2 linked regions of the Kordia sp. SMS9 genome follow. The protein of the gene in region 1 interacts with the protein of each later gene in a pairwise test. Links are inferred from orthologs where the notes say so. Each region holds a gene or a part of one and is shown in the gene's direction. Other genes may lie near its edges.

Region 1 (3,319 bases):
GGAAGATTTTTTAGAATCCCTAAATGATAATTATTACAAACAAGGTTATGAAGAAAAAGAACTAGGGAAAGTCGTAAATGAATTTAACGGAATTGCCAATGTTTTTCAAAGTTTCATAGGCAGCGATTCCGAAGGCAACACCGAAAAAGGAATCAATAGTTATCAATTGGTCTACTTAAAAGATCGTTGGTGGATTGCCAATATGATCTGGACAATGGAAACGGATGAAGTCAAAATTCCGAAGAAATACTTTCACGAAAACTCAAAGAAAAAGCAGTAAAAGTCTATACTTTTCATCACAACATTTAAAAATCATTAGAAGTTACAAACCTCACTCCTTTTCCGTATTTTTGTACGATATGCGTTAAGGATGCTTCGACTTGGCTCAGCAGATAGCAGCAAGTTACCATGTAACGCGTATAGCACGCCGTAAAAGTACACTGAGCTTATCGAAGTGAACTTTTGCAGAACGCCAAAAAAAAAGCACTGACAATATATGAAGTTTAAAATTGTATCTGATTTTGAGCCTACGGGCGATCAACCGCAAGCTATTCAACAACTTACATCCGGACTTGAAACGAACGAGCAATACCAAACATTACTCGGTGTGACAGGTTCAGGAAAAACGTTTACGGTTGCCAATGTGATTGAAAAAGTGGAAAAACCTACGCTAGTGTTGGCACATAACAAAACCTTGGCAGCACAGTTGTATTCAGAATTTAAGCAGTTTTTTCCTGAAAATGCGGTGGAATATTTTGTGTCGTACTATGATTATTATCAACCAGAAGCCTACATTCCAACTTCGGGAACGTATATAGAAAAAGACTTATCGATCAATGAAGAAATTGAAAAGTTGCGTTTGAGTACAACCTCTTCCCTACTTTCTGGTCGCCGCGATGTCATTGTGATTGCGTCGGTTTCGTGTTTGTACGGTATTGGAAATCCAGTGGAATTTCAGAAAAATGTCATAAAATTAGAGCGTGATCAAGTGATTTCGCGTACAAAATTATTGCATCGTTTGGTGCAAAGCTTATATTCACGTACCACAGCAGAATTTACACGCGGTTCGTTTCGTGTAAAAGGTGATGTCGTAGATGTGTTTCCTGGATATGCAGATTTTGCCTTTAGAATTCACTTTTTTGGAGATGAAATTGAAGAAATAGAATCCTTTGATCCAGGCACCAATACCGTGTTGGAAAAATATACACAACTCAATATTTATCCTGCTAATATGTTTGTGACTTCTCCAGAAGTATTGCAAAATGCTATTCATCAAATTCAGGAAGACATGGTGAAGCAAGTGGACTATTTTAAAGAAATTGGCAAACATTTAGAGGCAAAACGCTTGGAGGAACGCACGAATTTTGACTTAGAAATGATTCGTGAATTGGGCTATTGTTCTGGAATTGAAAACTACTCAAGATATTTGGACGGTCGTGCCCCAGGAACACGTCCTTTCTGTCTGTTAGATTATTTTCCAGATGATTATTTGATGGTCGTAGACGAAAGTCACGTAACAATTTCGCAAGTGCATGCTATGTATGGCGGCGATAGAAGCAGAAAAGAAAACTTGGTAGAATACGGTTTCCGTTTGCCTGCCGCGATGGACAACCGACCGTTGAAGTTTGAAGAATTTGAAGCGATTCAGAATCAGGTAATTTATGTAAGTGCCACACCAGCAGATTACGAATTGCACAAAACCGATGGTGTGTATGTAGAACAAGTCATTCGTCCGACAGGATTGTTGGATCCTGTGATAGAAGTGCGTCCAAGTTTGAATCAGATTGATGATTTGGTAGAGGAAATTCATCTGAGAGTTGAAAAAGACGAACGTGTGTTGGTGACGACGTTGACAAAACGAATGGCGGAAGAATTGACCAAATATTTATCGCGAATCCAAATTCGGTGTCGTTACATTCACAGTGATGTGGACACGCTAGAACGTGTACAAATCATGCAGGATTTACGAAAAGGTTTGTTTGATGTGTTGATCGGTGTGAATTTACTGCGTGAAGGATTGGATTTACCAGAAGTTTCCTTAGTTGCGATTTTGGATGCAGACAAAGAAGGCTTTTTACGTTCAAATCGTTCCTTGACACAAACCGTGGGAAGAGCAGCGCGAAATGTAAATGGAAAAGCGATTATGTATGCAGACAAAATGACTAAAAGTATGCAGCGAACCATTGATGAAACCGCATACCGAAGGGAAAAACAAATTGCATACAATGCAAAACATAACATTACGCCAAAAGGCTTGAACAAAGCTTTGAGTTCTATTCTTGGGAAAGATGACAGCTTAGCGTGGGAAGATACGATAGAAGCAAAAGCGGCGGCTGAACCCGATTTGGAATACTTAACCAAAGCGCAAATAGAAAAGTTAATTCGCGAAAAGCGGAAATCAATGGAAGCGGCTGCAAAAGAGTTAAACTTTATGGATGCTGCCAAATACCGTGATGAAATTAAAGTATTGCAGGAAAAACTGTAACAAAACTTTAGTTCGTAACTCCTACTTGTGTAACAATTTACATACTATACACACTTGAAAGAAAAAATCACTTTAGTTATAGAAATCGCAGCAATGGTAGGAGGAATAATTGCGATTGTTTTAGGTTTTAACTCCTCTCCAACAGACTGGATACTGCTTATTATTGGATCTATCATACTTCTGTTAGTAGCATTATGGTTTAAAATAGCTACAATAAAAGGACAGGAAGATATTCATAGTGCTTATCAAAAATATCTAAGAGAATTCAAAAGTAATGCAGATCAAGTGATTGTGAATTTAGACAAAGCAATTATTCAAGAAACAAATCATTATTACACAAAAACAGTAGTAGAAGGACAAGCTGCGGCGTTAAATATCGTTGCTGGTTATGGACATCACAATGAGCAAACTATTAAAAGTACGTCTTGCGATGTAAAATTTAAGGTAAAATATCATAAAAGAACACTCACTTTAAAAACCTCCATTTCTAAAGATGAAACAAACGTTCGAATGCATTTTTACCTTCAAAAAGAAACAACAGCATACATAAATCCGTATGATCCAAAAGAATATTATATTGATTTGGAATTTATAGAAGCGCAATAAAAACGCAAGAGTATCTGTAACGGCAAATAGTACATTTTCCCTTGCGTCTTTTCAACAATTATATATACTAAACAATTTTGCAGTTGAAAACAATAAAAGGTTTCAACACTGATAAAAAAGCATACAAAAATTTCTTTTTGTGTACAGAAAACTGCTTCAACTACTGCACAAATGTAGGAGAATCCGACAGTTTTTTAAAACGTACTTCTTCGGAAACTTAAAAACGCG
Region 2 (3,681 bases), 1.1 Mb from region 1 along the record:
AAAAAAAGTACTAAAAAAACCGCTTCAACAACTATTGAAACGGCTTCTCTATATGATTCACATCATACTATCTACAAATACCTACAGGCTCGCAAGATATCGTTTCACAAGTGTTCGTTGGGTTGCATCCTACTGCAGTACAAGTATCCGAAGGACACCCTACAGTATGATTACAATCATCTGTGTTACATCCGTCTGTCTCAGCGCAAATTCCTAAAGGTTGACAAGAGATCGATACAAAAGTTCCACCTTTAATAGCTGGTGTGTTAAAATTAGAAATTGATTTCTTGTTCAGTGCTAACGAGTTTAAATTCTTTTTTTTCATGATATATATTTTTTTTTTGTGAATTATAAAACTATAACTATCTACTTACAATGGTTTACGGTAACACCTTAATTAACAAATACCTAACAATTTTAAAATAGCACTAAAAACATAGCTAAAACTACTGCCAAACAGAAAGAGATATCACAATGCATATAAATTATATGATTGTGAAAAATTGGAATTCATCTAGCTTACTTTCTGCTAGTAAAATTCGTATCTTTGCGTTTTTGCAAAAAGCTATGACGAAATACGAAGAAAATATAGAAGTACAAGGTGCTAGAGTACACAACTTAAAGAACATTGATGTTACGATTCCTAGAGAAAAACTAGTCGTAATTACAGGACTTTCTGGCAGTGGAAAATCATCCTTAGCCTTTGATACGATTTATGCCGAAGGACAACGCCGTTATATTGAAACATTTTCTGCGTATGCGCGCCAATTTCTCGGTGGACTCGAACGACCAGATGTGGATAAAATTGATGGTTTGTCGCCCGTAATCGCCATAGAACAAAAAACTACGAGCAAAAGTCCACGCTCTACGGTTGGAACCATTACCGAGATTTATGACTTCTTGCGACTATTATTTGCCAGAGCTTCGGATGCGTATAGTTACAACTCAGGCGAAAAAATGATCAGTTACAGCGATGAACAGATCAAAAACCTAATTCTCAACGATTTTAAAGGAAAACGTGTCAACGTCCTCGCTCCTGTCATACGTTCGCGTAAAGGACATTACCGCGAGTTGTTTGAAAATATTGCCAAACAAGGTTTTGTAAAAGTACGTGTAGATGGTGTCATCCTCGATATAGAAAAAGGAATGCGCGTAGATCGTTACAAAACCCACGAAATCGAAATTGTGATTGATCGCTTGAAGATTGACGACGATGTAGACAATGACAAACGCTTGACAGAAACGATCAAAACGGCGATGTACCATGGTGATGATGTTTTAATGGTGATTGATCAAGATGCGCCGACAGAAGCCCGTTATTTCAGTCGAAACCTCATGTGTCCGTCTTCGGGAGTTTCCTATCCAAATCCAGAACCAAATACCTTTTCGTTCAACTCTCCAAAAGGAATGTGTCCCAACTGCAACGGATTGGGAACGTTGCACGAAGTCAACGAACATAAAGTCATTCCCGATACAAAAGCAACCATTAAAGGTGGCGGAATTGCACCCTTAGGCGAATATAAAAAGTCGTGGATTTTCAAACAATTGGAAATCATTGCCGAACGCTACGAATTTAAAATTAGCGATCCAATCAAAGACATTCCAAAGGAAGCAATGGACGTGATTTTGAACGGTGGAAACGAAAAATTCTCTGTGGTAAGCAAAACGTTGGGCGTTACCCGCGATTATAAGATTGATTTTGAAGGAATTATCAGTTTCATCAAAAATCAATTTCAAGACAGCGATTCTTCTTCTATCAAACGTTGGGCAAAAAATTATATGGACAAAGTAAATTGTTCTGAATGTGGCGGTTCGCGCTTACGCAAAGAATCTTTATACTTTAAAGTCAACAACAGGAATATCGCCGAACTGGCAAACATGGACGTCGTAGAATTGTCCGAATGGTTTGAAGATTTAAAAAACAATCTCTCTGAAAAGCAACAAAAAATTGCCACAGAAATCATCAAAGAAATTTCAACGCGTTTGCGATTTTTGTTAGATGTTGGTTTAAATTATCTTTCGTTGAGCAGAAGTTCCAAATCACTTTCGGGTGGTGAAGCACAACGCATTCGTTTGGCCACACAAATTGGCTCACAATTAGTGGGTGTTTTATACATTTTAGATGAGCCAAGCATCGGTTTGCACCAAAGAGACAACGAGAAACTGATCAATTCGCTTGAATCTTTACGTGACATTGGCAACTCCGTCATCGTCGTAGAACATGACAAGGATATGATTGAACGCGCCGATCACGTGATTGACATTGGTCCTAATGCAGGAAGACACGGTGGTGAAATCATCTCAGAAGGCACACCCAAAGAATTGTTAACACATGATACACTCACAGCAGCCTATTTAAACGGCAATAAGCAAATTCCGGTACCAGCAGAACGAAGAAAAGGAAACGGTAAAAAACTAGTCTTAAAAGGTGCGACAGGGAATAACTTGAAAAATGTTTCTGTAGAATTCCCTTTGGGGAAAATGATTGGTGTTACAGGTGTTTCTGGAAGTGGAAAATCGACTTTAGTCAACGAAACCCTCTACCCTATTTTGAATGCACACTTTTTCAATGCCGTGAAAGAACCAATGCCGTACAAAAGCATTAAAGGATTGGAACATATTGACAAAGTAATTGACATCAATCAATCGCCCATTGGTCGTACACCAAGATCAAATCCTGCAACGTATACAGGCGTTTTTAGCGAAATACGAAGTTTGTATGCCAAAACTCCCGAAGCGATGATTCGCGGGTACAAACCAGGCCGTTTTAGCTTTAACGTAAAAGGTGGACGCTGCGAAACCTGTCAAGGTGGTGGATTGCGTGTCATAGAAATGAACTTTTTGCCAGATGTATGTGTAGATTGTGAAACGTGTCAAGGAAAACGCTTCAATCGGGAAACCTTGGAAATTCGCTATAAAGGGAAATCTATTGCAGATGTGTTGGCAATGACGATGAACGAAGCCGTTTCATTTTTCGAACACATTCCAAAAATTTATAGAAAACTCAAAACCATCAAAGATGTGGGATTGGGCTATATTACGCTCGGACAGCAAAGTACCACACTTTCTGGTGGTGAAGCACAGCGCATCAAACTGGCAACAGAACTGTCTAAAAGAGATACTGGAAATACTTTTTACATTTTAGACGAACCTACGACTGGACTGCATTTTGAGGACATTCGTGTGTTGATGGAAGTGTTGAACAAATTGGTAGACAAAGGAAATACCATTGTGGTCATTGAACACAATATGGACGTGATTAAAATGGCAGATTATATTATTGATATTGGTTACGAAGGTGGAAAAGGCGGCGGAAAAGTGATCACTACGGGAACTCCCGAAGAAGTTGCCAACCATAAAAAAAGTCACACCGCGCGTTTTTTAAAGAAAGAGTTAGCATAAATGTGTATTTTTAATCTCTAATGCAACAGTTAAGAATACAAAATAGAAATCTATCTAAAAATCATGAAGTTTGGTTCTACTATCCTAATTATACTTTTAGCACTTTCCATAGGTTGTAAAACGGAAAAAAATCAAAAAATGGACTACAGAATTGAAAATATAGAAATCGGAGGTGAAACATATACTGTCAAGATTCCGAAAGATGAAGTGTACCATGCTGCCGAATACAACGAAACACAAGCTTCTAAAACTATTTTTCTGAATGTATCTGACGTTTTA

The links.
Region 2: the proteins of uvrB (region 1) and uvrA interact in binary tests that used the Escherichia coli proteins (3 or more experiments, as listed by UniProt). The link is inferred for Kordia sp. SMS9 from one-to-one orthologs.

What each region holds. Positions count from the first base shown.
Region 1 is NZ_CP031153.1:2,828,105-2,831,423, reverse strand. The notes cover bases 8-2,990. They hold uvrB (excinuclease ABC subunit UvrB), read left to right. Parts: upstream 8-496; coding sequence 497-2,485; downstream 2,486-2,990. Other genes in these bases: KORDIASMS9_RS12220 (hypothetical protein), read left to right, coding at 2,579-2,990; KORDIASMS9_RS12230 (hypothetical protein), read left to right, coding at 8-280. In the rest of the region: more of KORDIASMS9_RS12230, read left to right, coding at 1-7; more of KORDIASMS9_RS12220, read left to right, coding at 2,991-3,091. UniProt on the Escherichia coli protein: The UvrABC repair system catalyzes the recognition and processing of DNA lesions. A damage recognition complex composed of 2 UvrA and 2 UvrB subunits scans DNA for abnormalities.
Region 2 is NZ_CP031153.1:3,899,305-3,902,985, reverse strand. Bases 258-3,602 are described here. They hold uvrA (excinuclease ABC subunit UvrA), read left to right. Parts: upstream 258-567; coding sequence 568-3,402; downstream 3,403-3,602. Other genes in these bases: KORDIASMS9_RS16530 (hypothetical protein), read left to right, coding at 3,541-3,602. Also shown: KORDIASMS9_RS16540 (hypothetical protein), read left to right, coding at 1-14; more of KORDIASMS9_RS16530, read left to right, coding at 3,603-3,681. UniProt on the Escherichia coli protein: The UvrABC repair system catalyzes the recognition and processing of DNA lesions. UvrA is an ATPase and a DNA-binding protein. A damage recognition complex composed of 2 UvrA and 2 UvrB subunits scans DNA for abnormalities.